Linked DNA regions of Ammoniphilus sp. CFH 90114. The protein of the gene in region 1 interacts with the protein of each later gene in a pairwise test. Links are inferred from orthologs where the notes say so. Each region holds a gene or a part of one and is shown on either strand. Other genes may lie near its edges. The genes, in order: EIZ39_RS02875 and def.

The links.
Region 2: the proteins of EIZ39_RS02875 (region 1) and def interact in binary tests that used the Escherichia coli proteins (3 or more experiments, as listed by UniProt). The link is inferred for Ammoniphilus sp. CFH 90114 from one-to-one orthologs.

What each region holds. Positions count from the first base shown.
Region 1 is NZ_SDLI01000001.1:536,816-547,106, reverse strand. The notes cover bases 28-2,986. They hold EIZ39_RS02875 (aspartate-semialdehyde dehydrogenase), read right to left. Parts: upstream 2,050-2,986; coding sequence 1,006-2,049; downstream 28-1,005. Other genes in these bases: dpsA (dipicolinate synthase subunit DpsA), read right to left, coding at 2,682-2,986; EIZ39_RS02870 (dipicolinate synthase subunit B), read right to left, coding at 2,086-2,685; dapG (aspartate kinase), read right to left, coding at 28-940. Also shown: more of dapG, read right to left, coding at 1-27; more of dpsA, read right to left, coding at 2,987-3,581; EIZ39_RS02860 (YlmC/YmxH family sporulation protein), read right to left, coding at 3,768-4,022; dut (dUTP diphosphatase), read right to left, coding at 4,141-4,614; EIZ39_RS02850 (M16 family metallopeptidase), read right to left, coding at 4,619-5,875; EIZ39_RS02845 (polysaccharide deacetylase family protein), read right to left, coding at 5,980-6,957; pnp (polyribonucleotide nucleotidyltransferase), read right to left, coding at 7,107-9,209; rpsO (30S ribosomal protein S15), read right to left, coding at 9,376-9,645; EIZ39_RS02830 (hypothetical protein), read right to left, coding at 9,721-9,942; EIZ39_RS02825 (hypothetical protein), read right to left, coding at 9,946-10,179.
Region 2 is NZ_SDLI01000001.1:422,034-432,320, forward strand. The notes cover bases 1-2,955. They hold def (peptide deformylase), read left to right. Parts: upstream 1-1,217; coding sequence 1,218-1,694; downstream 1,695-2,955. Other genes in these bases: priA (primosomal protein N'), read left to right, coding at 1-1,190; fmt (methionyl-tRNA formyltransferase), read left to right, coding at 1,764-2,702; rsmB (16S rRNA (cytosine(967)-C(5))-methyltransferase RsmB), read left to right, coding at 2,721-2,955. Outside these bases: more of rsmB, read left to right, coding at 2,956-4,094; dual-specificity RNA methyltransferase RlmN, read left to right, coding at 4,144-5,277; EIZ39_RS02250 (Stp1/IreP family PP2C-type Ser/Thr phosphatase), read left to right, coding at 5,284-6,051; pknB (Stk1 family PASTA domain-containing Ser/Thr kinase), read left to right, coding at 6,048-7,988; rsgA (ribosome small subunit-dependent GTPase A), read left to right, coding at 8,006-8,875; rpe (ribulose-phosphate 3-epimerase), read left to right, coding at 8,882-9,538; EIZ39_RS02270 (hypothetical protein), read right to left, coding at 9,583-10,005. UniProt on the Escherichia coli protein: Removes the formyl group from the N-terminal Met of newly synthesized proteins. Requires at least a dipeptide for an efficient rate of reaction. N-terminal L-methionine is a prerequisite for activity but the enzyme has broad specificity at other positions.

The DNA.
Region 1 (10,291 bases):
TATAGGCTACTCCAATAGGGTTTACGTTTATGAAGTCAACGCTTATTCCATGTTCAGCCATTGCCTTAAATACACTTAACTGTAAATCGTACTGTCCGTCCCTTGCTAACACTTTTATCTGCGTAATATTGGAAATGTGAGCAATACCCGTAATGGTTCTTTCCACTGTTTGATCGGATCTCTTTTGAAGTTCGGAACGGTTAGCTACCAGAGTTCCTGCATCACTACTAAATGTAGAGCGAACACGAATTGGAATATTCCCTTGCATTGCCATCTCTACAGCTCTTGGGTGAATAACTTTTGCCCCCTGGTAAGCCATGTTCGCTATTTCCGTATAAGTCACTGCATTTAATTGTTGAGCGTCCTCTACAATGCGAGGATCGGCTGTCATAACCCCGCTCACATCTGTAAATATATCCACGCATTCTGCCCTTAAAGCAACTCCTAAGGCTGTGGCTGTCGTATCGCTCCCACCTCTCCCTAGAGTCGTGACCTCCCAATCTTCTGTTCTTCCTTGAAATCCTGTCACGATGACAACACGATGGTTCGATAATTCTTTTTTAATTCTCGTTCCATCCATTTTTTGAATCTGGGCATTACCAAACTCATTGTCTGTAATAATCCCTGCTTGCCCACCGGTTAAAACAGTTGCAGATATGTCTCTGCTATTAAGCATACTAGCTAGAGTTGTGGCGGAGATTACTTCTCCACAATGAAGAAGTAAGTCCCAATCCCTCTTCTGCAAGGTAGAACCGTTCGAACGAATCAATTCGATCAGGGTATCCGTTGCGTAGGGTTGACCCTTACGTCCCATAGCTGAAACGACAACGCAAACTGAATACCCTTCATCCAATGCTAAACAAATATGATTAATAGCTTCTTCCCTATCTTCAGGTGAAGATAGGGAAGAACCTCCGAATTTCTGAACTAATATTTTCATTCTTCACATTGCTCCCTTGTAGATCATTGCTTAATTGAGACCTAACCAAAGGGACATCCATTATGTTAATTTTCAAATTTAGCTGCCATTTGTTCTGCAATTTGGACTGCGTTCCATGCAGCCCCCTTGAGTAGGTTGTCACTTACAATCCACATATGAAGACCACGAGGCTCAGATACGTCTTTTCTTAAACGTCCTACGAATACTTCAAGTTTCCCAGTTGAATCAGTAGCTAACGGGTATGCCTGTTCAGCAGGGTCGTCGATTAGCGTGACTCCAGGAGCATGAGCTAATAATTCCTTGATCTCATCTAAGTTGAAATCCTCTTTGGTTTCAACATAAACAGATTCGGAATGTCCGTTTAAGACAGGAACACGAACGCAAGTTGCAGCAACCTTTACGTTTTCATCACCAAAGATCTTTTTTGTTTCATTAATCATTTTCATTTCTTCTAGAGTAAAGCCATTTTCTTGGAAGACATCAATTTGAGGGATAACGTTAAAAGCCATTTGATGTTTCTTTGGCAAGGAGCCAACAGGTAAGATTTCTCCATTAGCCTCTTTTCCTTCCAACACCGCTTGAGTCTGGCTTACAAGATCCCCGATTGCACGATTACCAGCACCTGATACCGCTTGGTAGGTGGAAACAATAATGCGGTCAATACCATACTTTTCTTTAATCGGCTGAAGAGCTGCCACCATCTGGATCGTAGAGCAATTAGGGTTAGCTATGATTCCTTGATGTTCGAACGCTTTTTCCATATTTACTTCTGGCACAACAAGCGGAACTTCTGGAGTCATTCTGAACGCATTCGTATTATCAATAACTACAGCCCCGCGTTGTACAGCCTCTTGTGCTAAGGCTTTACTTACGCTTCCTCCAGCGCTGAACAAGGCAAAATCAATTCCTTCAAAGCTTTCTGGAGTAGCTTCTTCTACGATTATTTCCTGTCCCTTAAAGGTTAAAGTTGCTCCTGCAGATCTTGCAGAGGAGAGACACTTCAACTGACTAATTGGGAAATTACGTTCTTCCAACAAACGTAAAATCTGTGTACCTACTGCTCCCGTTGCTCCGACTACTGCTACATTAAAAGTTTTTGCATTTGCCATTGTATTCTCTCCCTTATCCTATGGTTATTGTATATACTAGTGCATATATTTAAATTTTTCAACAATCACTGGCTGCAGCTGCTTGCCCTCAAGAGCCATCTCACAAGTTTCCTTAATTAATTCCATCCTTGCCACTAATGATTTTGGCTTTTTCTCAGGAGCGTCTTGCCCAAATGGAACAAAATAGATATCCTTCGCAGCCATTAATTTAGCAATGTTTGCCATGTTTAGTCCTAGACCATCGTTTGTAGAAATAGCTAATACCACCGGTCTATGGTTACGCATGGTTGCCTTGGCAGCCATTAGTACAGGGCTGTCTGTTAAAGCATTAGCAAATTTACTTGTTGATCCGCCTGTCATCGGTGCAATAACCATGACATCTAGAGGTCTTTTCGGCCCTAGCGGCTCAGCATCCACAATTGTTGAAATAATTTTGTTGCCGGTGATATCTTCTAACTGCTTTTTCCAGTCCACGGCATTCCCAAAATACGTATCCGTCGTTGCCACCGTATGTGTAATGATGGGAATTACATTCGCTCCCTCATCAACTAATCGCTTAATTTGAGGCATTATCTCCTCTAAGGTACAATGAGAGCCCGTTACTCCAAAACCAATTGTTTTTCCTGCTAATTTCATGATGATCCCTCCCGATCTGCCATTTGTTCAGAAACCAGCCTAGACAGAGTCTTAGCAATAATCTGGCCTGCTGTCTTCGGCGCAACAATTCCAGGCAAACCAGGTGCTAACAAGGCCTTAATTCCTCTTTTTTCAGCATATCGAAAGTCTACTCCACCAGGCTTAGAAGCGAGATCTATGATAAGGGTATGGTGGGGCATACGAGCAATAATTTGCGGAGTGACTACCATTTTGGGGATCGTATTATAGACAATATCCACATCGTCTACCTGTTCCGCAAGATCATCTAACTCAAACGGAGATAAGCCCATTTCGTAAATTCTTGCTAGATGTTCAGGCTTCCTCGCGCCCACTCGGACATGGGCCCCTAAAGCGTGCAGAGCCCTTGCCATTGATATTCCTACCCTTCCAAGGCCCAATACAATGCAGGTAGACCCATGGATCGTGATGTCTGTATTCTGAATCGCCATCATTAACGCTCCCTCTACAGTAGGGATGGAGTTATATATGGCTACATCGTCCCGATCAAGAATCTCAACGAGTTGCAATTGATAAGCTTGGCTATGGTCTCTAAGGAATGGCTTAGCCATACCTGTATAAATGACCATATTTTTATTCATGACCTCGAAGTGTTTGTCAGTTAATTGAACCGGCTTTGAACAGAAGATGCTCTCTACCACCCCTTCGTCATCTGTACCTACGATAGGAAGAATTAAAGCATCCGTTTCCTGCAGTACGTCCAAGGAAAGTTCCTTTTTCGTGGCTCCAATAAAATTACTTTCTAGATTATCAAATCCAATGAGGGTTACCGATGCGTCCAGCTCGATAAACTTCTTAATTACTTCAAGTTGGCGAGCATCTCCTCCGATGAAGGTAGCGTGAATCCCTGTGAGCATAAAGCTGATAACCCCTTTCAAACAGTTTACTACAATAAAGTTGACATTAAAAGTATAAACGAATTGATTTTTTCAAAGCCGTTTGCCGGAATTCGTTGCGTTCTACCCTCATCGTATGTGAGCGCCCACGGAAGCGTTACACCCATTCAGCTACTATCCTTATATAGAATTACTTTAACAATTTATTTAATATTTCGCCCTTCCTCTTTCTCTCAGTTCAACAATAATCATATCTGGTCCAATCTTACGAATGGCATTCCACGGGATGACACAATCATTTTTCTTTTTTCCCCACCCTAAGAAAGAGGTACCAGGAAGGATAATAGAATCGATTTGTCCAGATTCAGTATGAATGACTAAATCGGAATGTCCAAGCATTCCCATTCGCTCTCCGTTGTCGAGATCAATGATTTCTTTCCCACTAAATTCGCTATATCTCATCCTTTTCCCATTCCTTTCATCTTAGAATTCATGATCCCTGCAGTGGAAGGATATGCTCTTAGCAAAAAAAAAAGTACTTCTGCTCTAAAAGCAAAAGTACTAGCTACAGATTTTACTATTAAACTCCAGTGTGGCCGAATCCACCAGCACCTCTATTACTTGATGGAAGTTCCTGAACGATCTCCCATTCAACAGATGGAACGTATTGAATGACCATTTGTGCGATCCGATCTCCTCGAGAGATGCTAAATACATCCTCTCCATGGTTAATTAAAATAACCCCGATTTCTCCACGGTAGTCAGCATCGATGGTCCCCGGAGAGTTCAGACAGGTGATCCCATGCTTCAATGCGAGCCCGCTCCTTGGTCTAATCTGAGCCTCCATATTGACTGGTAGAGCCAAAGAAAAACCGGCAGGGATTAGTGCACGTTGACCCGGGGCAATAGCTACCGAATCCTTAGTTGCAGCATAAAGGTCAAAGCCGGCTGCAAATTCTGACATTTTAGAAGGAAGGCTTATATCCTCATTCCCTGGTGTCTTCATAATTTGTATGGTGACTATAGAAGGTTGCAAAAGCTCCCCTCCCTTCATGACGTTATCTTAGTAGATGTTCCTGATTAAAAGACGCTGGTAATTCCTCGAAAGGACTAACTAACGCAATCGACATAGGTTGATTAAATATTTTATCAATAGTTTCCTTTACATGACCGAGCGAAACATTGTCTACTCTTTGAAGGATCTCATCGAGATTCAAATGCTTCCCGAGAAGCAACTCATTCTTACCCAGACGACTCATTCGGCTATTCGTGCTCTCTAAGCTTAACATTAGACTACCTTTGAGCTGTTCTTTTCCTTTTTTCAACTCTTCCTTTGTCATTCCATCGGCCTTCAAGGATTGCAGGGTATTAACAACCACAGAGTAGACCTCTTCTAGCTGATTCGGAGCTGTGCCCGCATATACCGTAAACATTCCATTATCTTGGAAGGAAGAATGATAAGAGAACACAGAGTAAGCTAAGCCACGCTCTTCACGAACTTCCTGGAACAGCCTTGAACTCATGCTGCCGCCAAGAATATTATTCATTAGTATAAGTGCGTAGATATCCTTATTTCCTACCTCAAGCCCTGGAAAAGCTAAGCATAGATGTGCTTGTTCGGTATCCTTTTTCTTCAACTTGATTCCCGCATGAAACTGTGGGATTGTCCTGCTGTTATCCTCTGTTCCACGCTGGAATGCAGAGAATTGTTCTTTAATGGACATTAATAGTCCGTCCGTTACATTTCCGGCAACGGTTATAACCACATTCGATGGTGTATAACGTTGATTAATATAAGAAAGGATTTTGTCCTGATTAAGCTGATTTAGTACATCCTCAGTTCCTAGTATGCTGTACCCCAGGGAGTGATGAGGAAAACTGGCCTTAGAGATCAGATCATGAACAAGATCATCGGGTGTATCATCGTACATTTTAATCTCTTCAATAACAACTTTACGTTCTTTCTTAATCTCTTCCTCGTCAAAAACAGAATTAAAGAACATATCCGAAAGTATATCAAGCGCCATTGGAGCATGATCATCCAATACTCTGGCATAATAGCACGTGTATTCTTTAGAAGTAAAGGCGTTAACATGACCGCCTATTTGGTCAAAGGACTCGGCTATCTCTTTCGCTGATCTGGACTTCGTTCCCTTAAAGAGCATATGTTCAATAAAATGGGAAATTCCATTGTTCGTTGGCTCTTCGTTCCGGGAGCCGGTTCCAACCCAAATCCCCAGAGCGACAGAGCGCACGGTTGGGATTTTTTCAATTATCACACGTACCCCATTATCTAGGGTGTATTTTTCGATCACGAGTGAAGCCTCCTTGTCGTCCCCAAACAGTGGGGTCCTCTATTGCTGGTCATTACCTTGGTAAGATCTGCCCCTTGACAGTCAGTATATCTACTATAGCAAAATTACCTTTTCACCTCAATAGGATACACACGTCCGGAGGAGATTAGTTCGCTCACTGTACCTACTTTAAGTCCTTTAGACTGAGCTGATTCTAATAATGCAGGTAAGGCTTTCATGGAAGATTCTGTAGGATGCATGAGAATCAAGCCGCCATTGTCTAATTTCGGAGTAAGTCTTTGGATAATTTCGGATGGTGCCGGTTTACGCCAATCTACTGTATCTAATGTCCATAGTATGGTATACATTCCATCTTGTGCAGCCATTTGTACGGTGCGTTCATCAAAAGATCCAGAAGGTGGTGCAAACAACGTTGGTTTGACATCTAGTTCCTTTTGAATAACCTCGTTGGTCTTTGAAATCTCCAAGCGGATTCTATTGAGTGAAATGGTTTTCATGTCTGGATGAGAAAAGGCATGATTGCCAATCTCATGACCTGCTTGTTTAATCTTTCTGGCTTCCTCTGGAAACTTGCTTACCCAAGAACCATCCAGGAAGAAGGTAGATTTTACATTATATTTTTCTAATGTCCTCAAAATTTCGGGTAAATATTCGTTGCCCCAAGCTACATTAATCATGAAAGAAACTACAGGCTTATCCGGGTTCCCTCTATAAATGGGAGAGGGGTTTAAGTCCGCTAGTTTTACTTTTGGCTCAACTTCCTCGAACACTACGAGTGAATGATCAAATCGACCAGCATCCTCTAACTTGTCTAAGGACTTCTCTATATTGAGAGTTATACCGTTGTATCCTGGAATGGCCTTCCAAACTGGATCAATTCGCGCGTCAATTGGAGCAATTTCATGCTTGGCCTTGAGTTCTTGTAACTTCCCCATCCATTCCTCCCTGTTCTGGCCATTGACAGGGATGCCTTTCACCGAGGAAACATATCTATCGATTGCCTGCGATTGCAACGCAAACAAAAAAAGCACTAGAAAAAGCCCGCTTAATAAGAGCTGCACCTGTGCTTTTGACCATTTCATAACACCCACCTCCATTGAATTCCGTTTCTCCAATGGTACAAGTTATGTTGAAATGGTGTATTATATTCTTAACTTCATGCCATTATGTGACTAAGATATCTAGTTCGGGAAATATCGATTTCTAAAACAAACCGATATTTTCCCTTGTACTAGGTTGTTGGATTTTCTTGTTGTTCTTTTGCTTCCTTGAGAAGCACTTTGCGTGAAAGGTTAACCCTTCCTTGATTGTCGATTTCAATAACTTTGACCATGATCTGATCTCCTACTGAAACAACATCCTCTACCTTAGCCACTCTTTCTTCAGCCAATTGAGAGATATGCACCAAACCTTCCTTACCTGCGAACACTTCAACGAAAGCCCCGAACTTTTCGACTCGTTTTACTGTCCCTAAGTACGTCTGACCTACTGCAACCTCACGCACTAAATCTTCAATAATCTGCTTTGCCCGCTGGTTCATGGCTTCATCAACAGAGGCAATAAAAATGCGTCCATCTTGTTCGATGTCAATCTTGACACCGGTCTCTTCAATGATCTTATTGATGATCTTACCACCTGGTCCGATAACGTCACGGATCTTATCGGGATGAATCTTCATAGTTAGTATCTTAGGAGCGAATTGTGACAAGCTCTGTCTTGGTTGGGAGATGGCTTCTAACATACGGTCGAGAATGTGTAGGCGTCCAACACGAGCCTGTGTAAGTGCTTGTTCAAGTATAGCTCGATCGATACCATCAATCTTAATATCCATTTGGAGGGCTGTAACTCCATTGCTTGTCCCTGCCACTTTAAAATCCATATCTCCTAGATGATCTTCCATCCCTTGAATATCAGAAAGAACTGTGACATAGTCTCCTGACTTAACCAAACCCATGGCAATCCCTGCAACCGGTGCCTTGATGGGTACTCCAGCATCCATCATGGCTAGTGTGCTGGCGCAGATACTAGCTTGGGATGTAGATCCGTTTGATTCAAGAACTTCAGAGACTAATCGAATCGTATAAGGAAATTCTTCCTCAGTTGGGATAACAGGCTCCAACGCGCGTTCCCCTAGAGCTCCATGGCCAATTTCACGTCTCCCAGGAGGTCGAAGCGGACGTGCTTCACCTACACTAAATGGAGGGAAGTTGTAATGATGCATGAATCTCTTGCTCTCTTCGATTCCAAGACCATCCAAGATTTGAACGTCACCAAGTGCTCCTAGTGTACAAATACTCAGTGCTTGAGTCTGTCCACGCGTAAATAACCCTGAGCCATGTGTCCGAGACAACAAGTTCACTTCACCTGTAATCGGACGAATCTCATCAATAGCTCGTCCATCCGGTCTAACCTTATCATGAGTAATTAAACGTCGTACTTCATCCTTAACAATGGTGTACAACACTTCTGATATACTCTTAGAACCTTCCGGAAAGATCTCAGCAAAGTGCTCTAGCGTTTCCTCTTTGATTGCGTCTATTGCATCTTGCCTTGCTTGTTTTTCTTCTATACGAACTGCCTCCACAAGCCGCTCTTGTGCATACTCTCTAACCGCTTGGTCGATTTCTGTATCAACAGCATGAAGAATAACTTCCATTTTTGGCTTTCCGACCTTCGATTGGATATCCTCGATAAACGTTACAACAGAACGAATATGGTCATGACCAAACATGATAGCTTCTAACATCACTTCTTCAGGAACCTCTTGAGCTCCAGCTTCCACCATATTAATGGCATCTTTCGTCCCTGCGACTACAAGGTGAATATCACTTTGATTTTGTTGCTCAACCGTAGGGTTCAGGATGAACTCTCCATTAATCCTTCCTACAACTGCTCCTCCAATCGGCCCGTTAAACGGTACATCAGATATACTTAAGGCTATAGATGTACCAATCATCGCTGCGATTTCTGAGGAACAATCTTGGTCAACTGACATAACAATGTTTACAACTTGAACTTCGTTACGGAACCCATCTGGAAATAGCGGACGAATAGGACGGTCAATCAGCCTGCTGGCTAAAATAGCCTTTTCACTTGGTCTTCCTTCCCTTTTTATAAATCCTCCAGGAATTTTTCCTACCGCATATAAGCGTTCTTCGTAGTTCACGGTTAAGGGAAAAAAATCAAGAGTGGATGGTTGACTGGACGCCGTCACCGTGGATAAAACAGCAGTGTCTCCATAGCGTACTAATACAGCCGCATTCGATTGCTTAGCCATTTTTCCGTATTCGACTGTAAGCTTCCTACCACCTAAATCATAAGAAAAAATCTCCATAATATGTAGGCCTCCCTTCTCCATAGTCATTTTAAACTGGATCTTTCGTCATTATACTATTATTTCCTATAAATGAAAAATTAAAGATGGATACCCTTGAGTATTTTTCTATAATTTTACATTATCCTAGACAACAGAAAAAGCGGGGAATGCCCCCGCTTATTCTCTAACGACGTAAGCCTAACTTATTGATAAGATCACGGTAACGAGTTACATCGGAATTCTTCAAGTAAGTCAACAAATTACGACGTTGTCCTACCATCTTAAGAAGACCACGGCGAGAATGATGATCTTTCTTGTGCTCGCGCAAATGTCCGTTTAAGTAGTTAATCTTCTCCGTAAGGATAGCTACCTGTACTTCTGGAGATCCTGTATCGGATTCGTGTACGCGGTATTCTTCGATCAACTGTTGCTTGCGTTCTTGTGTTAATGCCATCCTTTTCACCTCCTTCATCATAATCCCCATTAGCCGAGATACACCGTCGGTGATGTCGGTCATCCAAGCCAAAGGTTACTTGCCAATAATCGTGATTACCAATCTTCCTTGTGAAATGTCCTTCACCACCATATCAAAAACCCTTCCACTGCTTGCCATAAAACCTCGAAAACGAGTAGCTACAGGCACGGTACCAGGTATTGATCTCGCTTGATGGATAATATCAGGTACTGATATTCCCACTTGTCGATGTTGACGAATCCGCTGCTTCACATGTGAAGTAATAATCACATGCATAGCCTAAAGGTAGGGAATTTCTTCCCTTGCCTCAGAATGGAGCTGCTCAAGATACATTGTAAACAATGAATCTTGGAATGCAACCCTATGGGCATCAGTTAATCCGTTTTTTCGGTAGATCTTAAACATTTCCTTGTGCAGTCTCTTAAATTCATCACTGCAACATATATTGGCCACTTCTTGGCAAAGTTTACTTAATTGCCGATCTGTATCATCGGCCTTCGGCAATTTCATCATGAACCTCTCCCTTCTTCACAGTACCGAAACTTTAATCTTCTCCGTGAGATCAAATCCAAGTGAAAGTGTAGTAGGAGGAAGTCTACTAGCTCGTTTAGCTAATAAGAAATTA
Region 2 (10,287 bases), 120 kb from region 1 along the record:
ATGTTGCCTTACAGAGGGCAACATCGCACCAGGCGATTGCGTTGTTTGGAAGTGCTACACCTGCTATGGAAACCTTCTATATGGCCTCGAATGGTCAGGTTGGCCTACTATCCATGCCTAATCGAGTAGGTAGTCGCCCCCTCCCGGCTGTGGAAATTGTAGATATGCGAGAGGAACTTCGTGATGGCAATCGGACGATGTTTAGCCGTGCCTTATCGAATGCGATAACGGAACGCCTAGGGCGCGAGGAGCAGATGGTCCTATTCTTAAATCGAAGAGGGTTCTCTACTTTTGTAATGTGTCGTTCCTGTGGTCATTCTCTGCAATGCCCGCACTGTGATATCTCCTTGACGTATCATCGAACCAATCAGACAGCTAGATGTCATTATTGTGGTTATGCTGAGCGAGAGCCTGAACAATGTCCGGAATGTGGAAGCAGCCATATTCGTTACTTCGGCACAGGTACGCAAAAAGTGGAAGAAGAATTGAGCAAGCATTTTCCAGGAATTCGTGTGATTCGGATGGATGTGGACACCACCTCTCAAAAGGGATCCCATGAAAAGCTATTAACGATGTTTCGCCAGGGGCAAGGGGATGTTTTATTAGGTACACAAATGATTGCAAAAGGTTTGGATTTCCCCAAGGTAACCCTCGTAGGGGTTATCGCCGCGGATACAATTCTTGGAATGCCAGACTTTCGTGCAGCGGAGAGGACCTATCAGCTACTAACCCAAGTGGGAGGGAGAGCAGGAAGGCATCAGCTTCCTGGCGAAGTTGTGATTCAAACCTACACACCTGAACACTATAGTATTGAGTTAGCGAAGTCGCAGAAGTTCGAAAGCTTCTTCTCTATGGAGTTGAAGCATAGATTTGAAAAGGGATACCCGCCTTATTTTAAGCTAATTCTATTTACCTTTACATCTGCTAATGTTCCACTCGCTGTGAAGAGTGCAGACGAATGGGTAAAGAAACTTCGACACATACTTCCAACTAGTGTTTACTTACTAGGTCCTGTGGCTTCCCCTATTCCACGGATCAAAGATAGATATCGATTTCAATGCATGTTAAAATATAGGGATGAACCGGAAGTATTACCCTTTATCAAAGAGATGGCTGAATCCTTCGCAAGTAAACATAAACCGGAAGACATTCAACTTACTGTTGATGTTGATCCGCAGATGCTTATGTGAGGTATTAATAAGGAGGTCCATGAGACTATGGGAATTCGAATGATTGTTAAACATCCTGACCCCCTGTTGCGGGAAAAATGTGTAGAAGTAAAAAATTTTAATGCCAATCTTCACAAGCTATTGGATGATATGGCCCAAACGATGTATGACGCAGATGGGGTTGGTCTTGCAGCTCCACAGGTGGGGATTCTAAAACGCGTGATCGTTATGGACTGTGGGGATGGACTGATTGAAATGATCAATCCCGAAATTATTGAACGTGATGGGGAGCAGCTTGGACCAGAAGGGTGTTTAAGTATTCCTGGTGCTATGGGAGACGTTCTTCGTGCTATGCGCGTAAAAGCGAAAGGCTTCGATCGTCACGGTAACCCGATTGAGGTTGAAGGAGAAGAGCTCTTAGCCCGCTGCATTCAGCACGAAATCGATCATTTGAATGGTGTGCTATTCCTTGACTTAGCGGAGAATATGTACGAGAGGGATCCAAACGAACCCGATCGCGGATAAAAAGAGAAACTGGCGTGCTGCCAGTTTCTTTCGATTGTGCACCAAAATTTGAAAGGAGATCGCCCCATCATGAACATTATTTTTATGGGTACACCGGATTTTGCCGTACCTTGTCTCGAAAAACTAGTTCAGGCCGGATATCAAGTGATAGAAGTAGTCACTCAACCCGATCGACCAAAAGGCAGGAAGAAGGAATTAACTCCTCCTCCTGTTAAAGAGGCCGCGTTAAAGCTTAATATCCCAGTCTTTCAACCAGAAAAGCTGAAAGAAACAGAAGCAGTACAGCATATCGTTTCGCTTAAACCCGATCTCATTGTTACGGCCGCCTATGGTCAGATTCTACCAAAAGTAATTATTGACTTGCCCAAGTGGGGTTGTATTAATGTACATGCCTCCCTTTTACCTAAATACCGAGGGGGAGCACCGATACATAAGGCGATAGTGGATGGGGAGATAGAGTCAGGGGTAACCATCATGTATATGGTGGAGAAATTGGATGCAGGGGATATTCTAACCCAGGTTAAGGTACCTATTGAACAAGCTGATAATGTGGGTACTCTTCACGATAAGCTTTCTAGTGCAGGATCAGACTTGTTGCTTGATACGATTCCCTTATTGCAAGAAGGAAAGATTATCCCAAGAAAACAAGAAGAAGAACTGGTCACTTATGCTTGGAATATTCGTCGTGAAGATGAAAAAATTGATTGGAATAAACCTGCAAGGGAAATCTATAACCAAATTCGCGGATTAAATCCATGGCCTGTTGCTTATACCCAGCTTGAAGAACAAGTGTTTAAAATTTGGTGGGCAGAAGTGATAGATGAGCAGAGTGAAAACATATCCCCTGGTACCATCGTCAGTTGGGAAGCCGAAGGGATAGATGTTGCTTGTGGACGAGGAATTCTTCGATTAAAAGATGTTCAGCCATCTGGTAAGAGAAAGATGAGTGTATCTGATTATGTTCGAGGAATGGGAAAGCATTATCAACCAGAGATGAAATTCTGCTAACGAAGGAGTGCTGGAGATATGGCGCAAAAAACGATTGCATCAGCACGTTCCCTTGCGCTTCAGGTATTAACCGAAGTGCAAGAACAGAAGGCTTTTAGCAATTTACAATTGAATGCGGCGCTCAGAAGAGTAAGCCTCGATCGCCGCGATGCGGGGCTTGCAACAGAGCTAGTATACGGTACACTTTCTAGACTCAATACCCTGGATTGGATATTAGGCAAACTTATCAACAAACCCTTAGGCAAGTTAGAGACGTGGGTAATCAATCTTCTTCGTCTATCCTTGTATCAATTACATTATCTTGACAAGATCCCAGAGAGAGCCGTTGTCCATGAAGCCGTCGAACTAGCTAAACAGCAGGGGCACAAGGGGACTGTCGGACTTGTAAATGGAGTTCTGCGCAACTACGAGAGAAGGAAGCAAGATTGGGTCATCCCAGAACAATGGCCTAAATTTAAGAAAATTGCTTTAGAGCATTCACACCCGGAGTGGCTGGTTAAACGTTGGCTCAGCTATTATGGTGAAAAAGAAACCATTGGAATGTGTGAAGTGAATAATCAGCCACCTTCCATTAGTATCCGTGTTAACAGGCTAAAGGCTTCGAAGGAACAGGTGGCCGGGATGATTCAAGAAGAATTTGAAGGTGCGGAATGTATCTCTTCTAAATTTGGCATGGATGGCTTCCTCCTTCGGCAAGTAGGGAACATAGCTTACTCTCAGGCTTATCAACAGGGGCTGTGCACGATTCAAGATGAAAGTTCCATGTTAGTGGCTATCGCCGTAGCTCCTGAACCGGGTATGAGTATAATGGATACCTGTGCTGCTCCAGGTGGAAAAACCACTCATATGGCTGAGTTGATGAACAACTCAGGGCATATTCTTGCACTAGATATTCATGAGCATAAAATAAAACTTATAACAAGTCAGGCTGAACGCCTAGGTATAGACATCATTCAAACCAAACAAGCCGACGCTCGTGAACTGCCAGATAATCTTTATAATGGGTTGTTCGATAGGATCCTAGTGGATGCCCCGTGTTCCGGCTTTGGTGTTATTCGCAGGAAGCCTGATCTCAAATGGCAAAAACGCCCTCAAGATATAGAAGAAATCGCAAAGGTGCAGCTCTCAATCTTGAAGCAAGCAGCTAAATGGCTTAAACCAGGCGGTTACTTGGTTTATAGCACCTGTACAGTAGATCCAGAGGAAAACAGCAGACTAGTCCATCGATTTCTAGAAGAGGAACCATCTTTATCGCTTGATTCCAGTTTGGTAGATATAATGCCATCTGTATTACGTCCTTATTTCCACAAAACAGGAAGTTATGTCCAATTACTACCGCATCAATTTGGCAGTGATGGTTTTTTTATTTCCCGCATCAAGCGCCATTCTTAGTGTTTTCTAGGTTCGTATGTTAAAATGAGACGAAAGCAATTGATGAAATATGGCAAAGCTAGATAAAAAAGAAAGAAATGGTGATATTCAATTGAAACCATTAATTTATGATCTACGACTTGAAAAATTGCAGGCTTGGCTAGAAGCCAATGGTGAGAAAGCGTTCCGGGCTGGTCAGATATTTGATTGGCTTTATGTCAAGAGAGTGGACAGCTTTGAGGATATGAGTAATTTATCGAAGGCGTTGCGAGATAAGTTGCAGGCTTCGTTTCACTTAGCAGGTCTAAAAGAAATAACACGACAAGAGTCTGCAGATGGAACGATTAAGATATTGTTTTCATTGCACGACGGTCATGCTATTGAAACTGTGGTGATGAGACATAACTACGGAAATAGTATTTGTGTTACAACTCAGGTAGGATGTCGGATTGGTTGTACTTTTTGCGCCTCTACCCTAGGAGGACTAAAGAGAAATCTTACTTCCGGTGAAATCGTTTCACAAGTACTCATGGCTCAGAAGGTGCTCGATCAAGAAGAACAGAGGGCAAGTCATATCGTTGTAATGGGCATCGGGGAACCTTTTGAGAACTTTGAAGCGCTACTTGATTTTCTCTATGTAGTTAATCATGACAAGGGCTTGAATATCGGACAACGTCATATTACCGTGTCAACGAGTGGTATCGTTCCAAAGATATATGAATGGGCAGATGATATGAATCAGTTTAACTTAGCCATCTCCCTCCATGCCCCGAATACGGAGATCCGCTCTCGCCTCATGCCAGTTAATCGAAGATTTCCCTTGTCTGACTTGATGGATGCATGTAGGTATTATGTGAATAAGACGGGACGTAGGATTACTTTTGAATATGGTCTGTTTGGTGGAGTCAATGACCAAGTGGAACACGCCCAAGAGCTTGCTACCTTAATCAGCGGCATTAACTGTCACATCAATCTTATTCCTGTCAACTATGTACCGGAGCGGGATTATGTGCGGACTCCTCGTGATGATATTTTTGCTTTCCAACGGACGCTTCAGAAACGAGGCATTAATGCCACGATTCGTCGGGAACATGGAAGTGATATTGCAGCGGCTTGTGGTCAATTAAGAGCCCAACATGCAAAAAATCAAAAGGAATCAGCAGAAGTACCTAAAGTGGAACAGGCAGAGGAATTGACGAGGTGAAACCGAATGCAAGCAGCCTACAAAACACATATTGGCTGTGTTAGAGCCTTTAATGAGGATACTGGTGCGGTTGTCATAGTAGAAAATGGATACTTGGTCGCCATTGTCGCCGACGGAATGGGTGGACATCAAGCAGGGGATGTAGCTAGCCTTATGGCCGTAGACATCGTGAAGATGGAGCTTTCGGACTTGCCTAAGAATATGGGTCCGGAAGAAGCTATTGATCGCTTAGACCGCGCGATTCTTAAAGCGAATGACGCAATATACAGCTATTCCAAAAGCCACGATGACTGCCATGGTATGGGGACCACGGTAGCAGCTTGTCTAGTGAATAAGGAATGGCTTGTAGTCGGCCATATTGGGGATAGTCGAATTTATCGCATTTCTGGGGAACAGATTACTCAATTGACGGAAGATCATTCTTTGGTTAATGAACTTTTAAAAAACGGTCAAATCTCTAAAGAAGAGGCAGCCACCCATCCTCAAAAAAATATCTTGATCCGAGCTCTTGGAACGGATCATGATGTGGATGTAGAGCTCAAGGCATTGGAGTGGGAGCCGGGAGATCGTCTACTTCTTTGTTCCGATGGTTTGTCTAATAAGATATCCCCTCAAGGTATTCTGGATATCGTTAAGCGTGTCAACACACCAGAGGAAGCGGTCGAGGAACTGGTCGAGGAAGCCTTGCGTGCCGGTGGAGAAGACAACATCACGGCCATCGTCGTTGCTGATAAGGATAATCCTCCTTCTGAAGGAAGTGAGGTGTCTGGATGATCGGAAAGCGCCTTGGCGGTCGGTACGAAGTAGAACAGAGAATCGGCGGCGGGGGTATGGCTGTCGTTTACAAGGCTCATGATAATCTTCTTAATCGTACGGTGGCCCTCAAGATCTTGAGATCCCAGTTTGGACATGATGATGATTTTATTGGCAGGTTTCGTCGAGAAGCTCAAGCAGCGGCTAGTCTTTCCCATCCCAATGTGGTGAATGTTTATGATGTGGGGGAAGAAGACGACATCCAATACATTGTCATGGAGTATATTGAAGGGTTAACTCTGAAAGAACTCATTATCCAAAAAGGAAAACTAGATGTTGAACAAGCCGTACATATCGCTATTCAGATATGTGATGCGCTAGAGCATGCCCATCACAACCATATCATTCACCGAGATATTAAGCCTCACAATATTTTGATTGGTTCTAGGGGAAGGGTTAAAGTAACGGACTTTGGTATTGCTCGTGCTGTCACTTCTGCTACGATCACCCATACGGGCTCCGTCATTGGTTCTGTTCATTATTTTTCTCCAGAACAGGCGAGAGGTGGCATTAGTGGAGAGAAGTCAGACCTTTATTCCTTAGGTATTGTGCTGTATGAGATGGTGACAGGACAAGTGCCGTTTTCTGGTGATTCTCCGATAAGCGTTGCACTTAAGCACCTCCAAGAAAACATTATTCCACCGCGGGAGTTGAATCCTGATATCCCTCAGAGTCTGGAAAATGTAATGCTAAGAGCTTTAGTGAAGGATCCTCTTCATCGTTATCAATCGGCTAAGGAGATGCAGAGAGATCTACGCACTTGCCTAAATCCGGAACGATTGAATGAACCACCCTTAGTTATAGAACATGACGATGATGAATCTACGCGGGTTATTCCAGCGATTACGCCAGAAATGATGAAACAAATGGAAGGCAAGGAGCTGTTTGATGAAGACGATCACAGAAACAGTCATCGTCGTGAAGGGGAAAAGGAAAAGAAACCTCGTAAATGGGTGAAATCTATTGCCTGGATCAGCTTTTTATCTGCTTTCTTCATCGCTGCTCTATATGGGTTTAATTTTCTAATAGGTATCTTTTATGTACCTGAAGTTGTCACGCCCAGGGTAGAAGGGATGTATTTAGAAGAAGCGGTAAAAGTTCTGAAGCAAAAGGACCTTGGCTACGTTATTCAAGAACGATTTAACGATGAAGTACCAAGGGATATGGTGATTAGACAGACCCCTCCGCCTAGTATGAGGGTCAAACAAAAATCAGAGATCACGTTATTTGTAAGCAAGGGACAACAGCAAATTTCGATGCCAGATTTAGTAGGGTTACCTGAACGCCACATTGAACTGCAGCTTGAGAAATTTTCCAAAGTGAATATTGAGCGCAAGCCGAGTAATGAATATGCAACAGGGATCGTAATGGCACAGGAACCAGGAGCTGGAGAAATGGTAACTCCTTCTCAAACCAATGTACTCATATCTATAAGTTCCGGTAAAGAAACGGTCCTTATGCCTGAGTTAATTGGACTCACATTAGAACAGGCAGAATCGGTGCTGGTTAAGAATGGTTTAAAAAAAGGCAAGGTGAAACTCGAGCCTAGCTATGTGAAAAAAGGGATTGTATTTAGGCAGTACCCTTTTCAGCCAGGAAGTCAAGCGTCTCCCGGTGCCGAAATCGAACTTGCGGTGAGTAGTGGATTCCCAACGGATGCTAAGACGGTTTCTGAGCCTGTTCTGGTACTCTTGGGAGATCACCCTGCTGCTGATATATTAATCCTGGTGACGGATGCAAGAGGGAAGGATATTGAATTGGTAAGAAGAACGATTCGTCAATCTGATACGTTTGATGTAGAGGTTGTTCTGTCACCCTCCCAAGATGCTACGATCACTATTTATAAAGACGGGAGTCTACTGGAAAAACGGAATATCCAATATGCGGATGTTCCTTGATGCACAGGAGGAAGGGCATGCCTGAAGGTAGGATTATTAAGGCATTAAGCGGCTATTATTACGTTTTGGATGGACAATCGATTTGGCAGTGCAGGGCTCGCGGCTTATTTAAGAAAAAGGGAATTACACCGTTAGTTGGCGATTGGGTGGAATATGATCAGGAAAGCAACGAGGAAGGATATATTCAATCTGTTGGAGAACGTACCACCGAACTGGTTCGTCCTCCAATAGCCAATGTGGATCAGGCTGTTTTGGTTTTTTCCCTAGCTCAACCTGCTATGAGTCATTTGTTATTGGATAAGTTCTTAGTGCATACGGAATCAGCAGGAGTTAGGTCCATTATTTGTCTTTCTAAGGCTGATCTTGCGGAAGATGAAATTGATGAGATTGAACAGTTATACCAGAGGATTGGATATGAAGTATTGGTGACGAGTAAGTACTCTGATCAAGGAATAGCGAAGCTAAGAGAAATGCTTCAAGGACATATTACGGTATTGGCTGGACAATCTGGTGTAGGAAAATCTACTCTATTGAACGCCTTGTTCCCTGGTTCCAACCTGCAAACAGGGGAAGTAAGTGAGCGGTTAAGAAGAGGAAAGCATACGACTAGACATGTAGAGTTAATTCCTGTGGAAGGAGGCTTCGTAGCAGATACTCCAGGTTTTAGCCAACTAGATTTCTTTGAAATCGAACCAGTTGATTTGAGCTATTATTACCTTGAGATGAAGCCTTATATTCCAGATTGCAAATTTCGAGGATGTACCCATCTAAGCGAACCTAAATGTGCGGTTAGGGAGGCACTCGAACTTGGGATGATCGCACCATCTCGCTACGAAAGCTATAAGCAATTCATTCAAGAAATCAAAGATAAAAAGCGGAGGTATTGAAAAATGATGGAACGACCAATTAAGATTGCCCCTTCCATTTTATCCGCTGACTTTGCTAAATTAGGAGAGGAAATTCGGGAGGTAGAAGCAGGAGGAGCAGACTACATTCATGTGGATGTGATGGATGGTCACTTTGTTCCTAATATTACGATAGGACCGCTAGTGGTACAAGCCATACGCCCTGTTACCAATCTGCCTTTAGATGTACATTTAATGATTGAAAGTCCCGATCGCTATATTCCTGAGTTCGCAAAGCAAGGCGCAGATATCATTACGGTTCACCAGGAAGCATGTACACATCTTCACCGCACCATTCATTTGATAAAGGATTATGGAGTAAAAGCAGGTGTTGTGCTTAATCCAGCTACTCCAATTGTGACCATCGAGTCTATACTTGAGGATCTCGATATGGTACTTCTGATGACGGTTAATCCAGGTTTTGGCGGACAAAAGTTTATTTCAAGTGTCCTCTCAAAGATCAAACAACTTCGTCAACAACTGGATGAGCGGGGACTTTACCATGTAGAGATCGAGGTGGATGGCGGAATCCAGGCAGAAACCGCTCGTTTAGCTGTAGAGGCAGGAGCGAATGTGCTAGTAGCTGGAAATGCCATCTATGGGCAAAAGGATCGCCGAGCTGCAATCCAAGCCATAAGAGGTTAAAAAAAACCCGTATCCCTTGTTAATTAATAGGGAACGGGTCTTTTTTAGGCTTTAAGAGGTTCTTTTTGCCAGAAGCCTTCATAAATTTCTGTTTTCTCTTCCTCATCTAACATCCGGAATCCGTGGGTTTCGAAGAAATGGCGCAGGTCGTTTTCTATATTATTCGCATAGATTGGTTTTTGAAGCAAATAGGATTCATATTTCAAAAACTCTAAGCAGCGAGTAGCATCAGGTAGAGCTTTGGGCAAAACATTCAATTCCGAGAGATCAATGTGACGATGATAGACTTGATAGTGTAACTCAAAATGATCATTGACGACGGTTACTAAACCATCTTTATTCGATGTGTATTGGCCCTGAATGGTTTTAATGAATTGCTTTATACGGCTTTTTTGAAAATATTGAGGAAAAATGACCATGTTTGAACGATGAATGGGTGGGGGGGTAAAGATTCCCGCTTGTCCCATGTTGAACCCTCCTTTATCCTTTAGTGCCTCTACGTTTGGAGGCTTGTAAGATACAAGCTCTTACTGTTAAGTTATGTGAGCACGTACCAGAATAGAACCGATAAATAGAAGCTAGATTATCTGGAAGGGTTACCTAATATTTTAGGAACATTTCTTGGTGAGTAGTGAATATACTTTACTAAATGTTAATGTTCATCAATCCGTTTGGGAGTCCACCCGGGGGTCATAAGATTCTTGATGAGGAATGGCTGACGTACGGTGAGTGAATTTTATAGGAGGTAA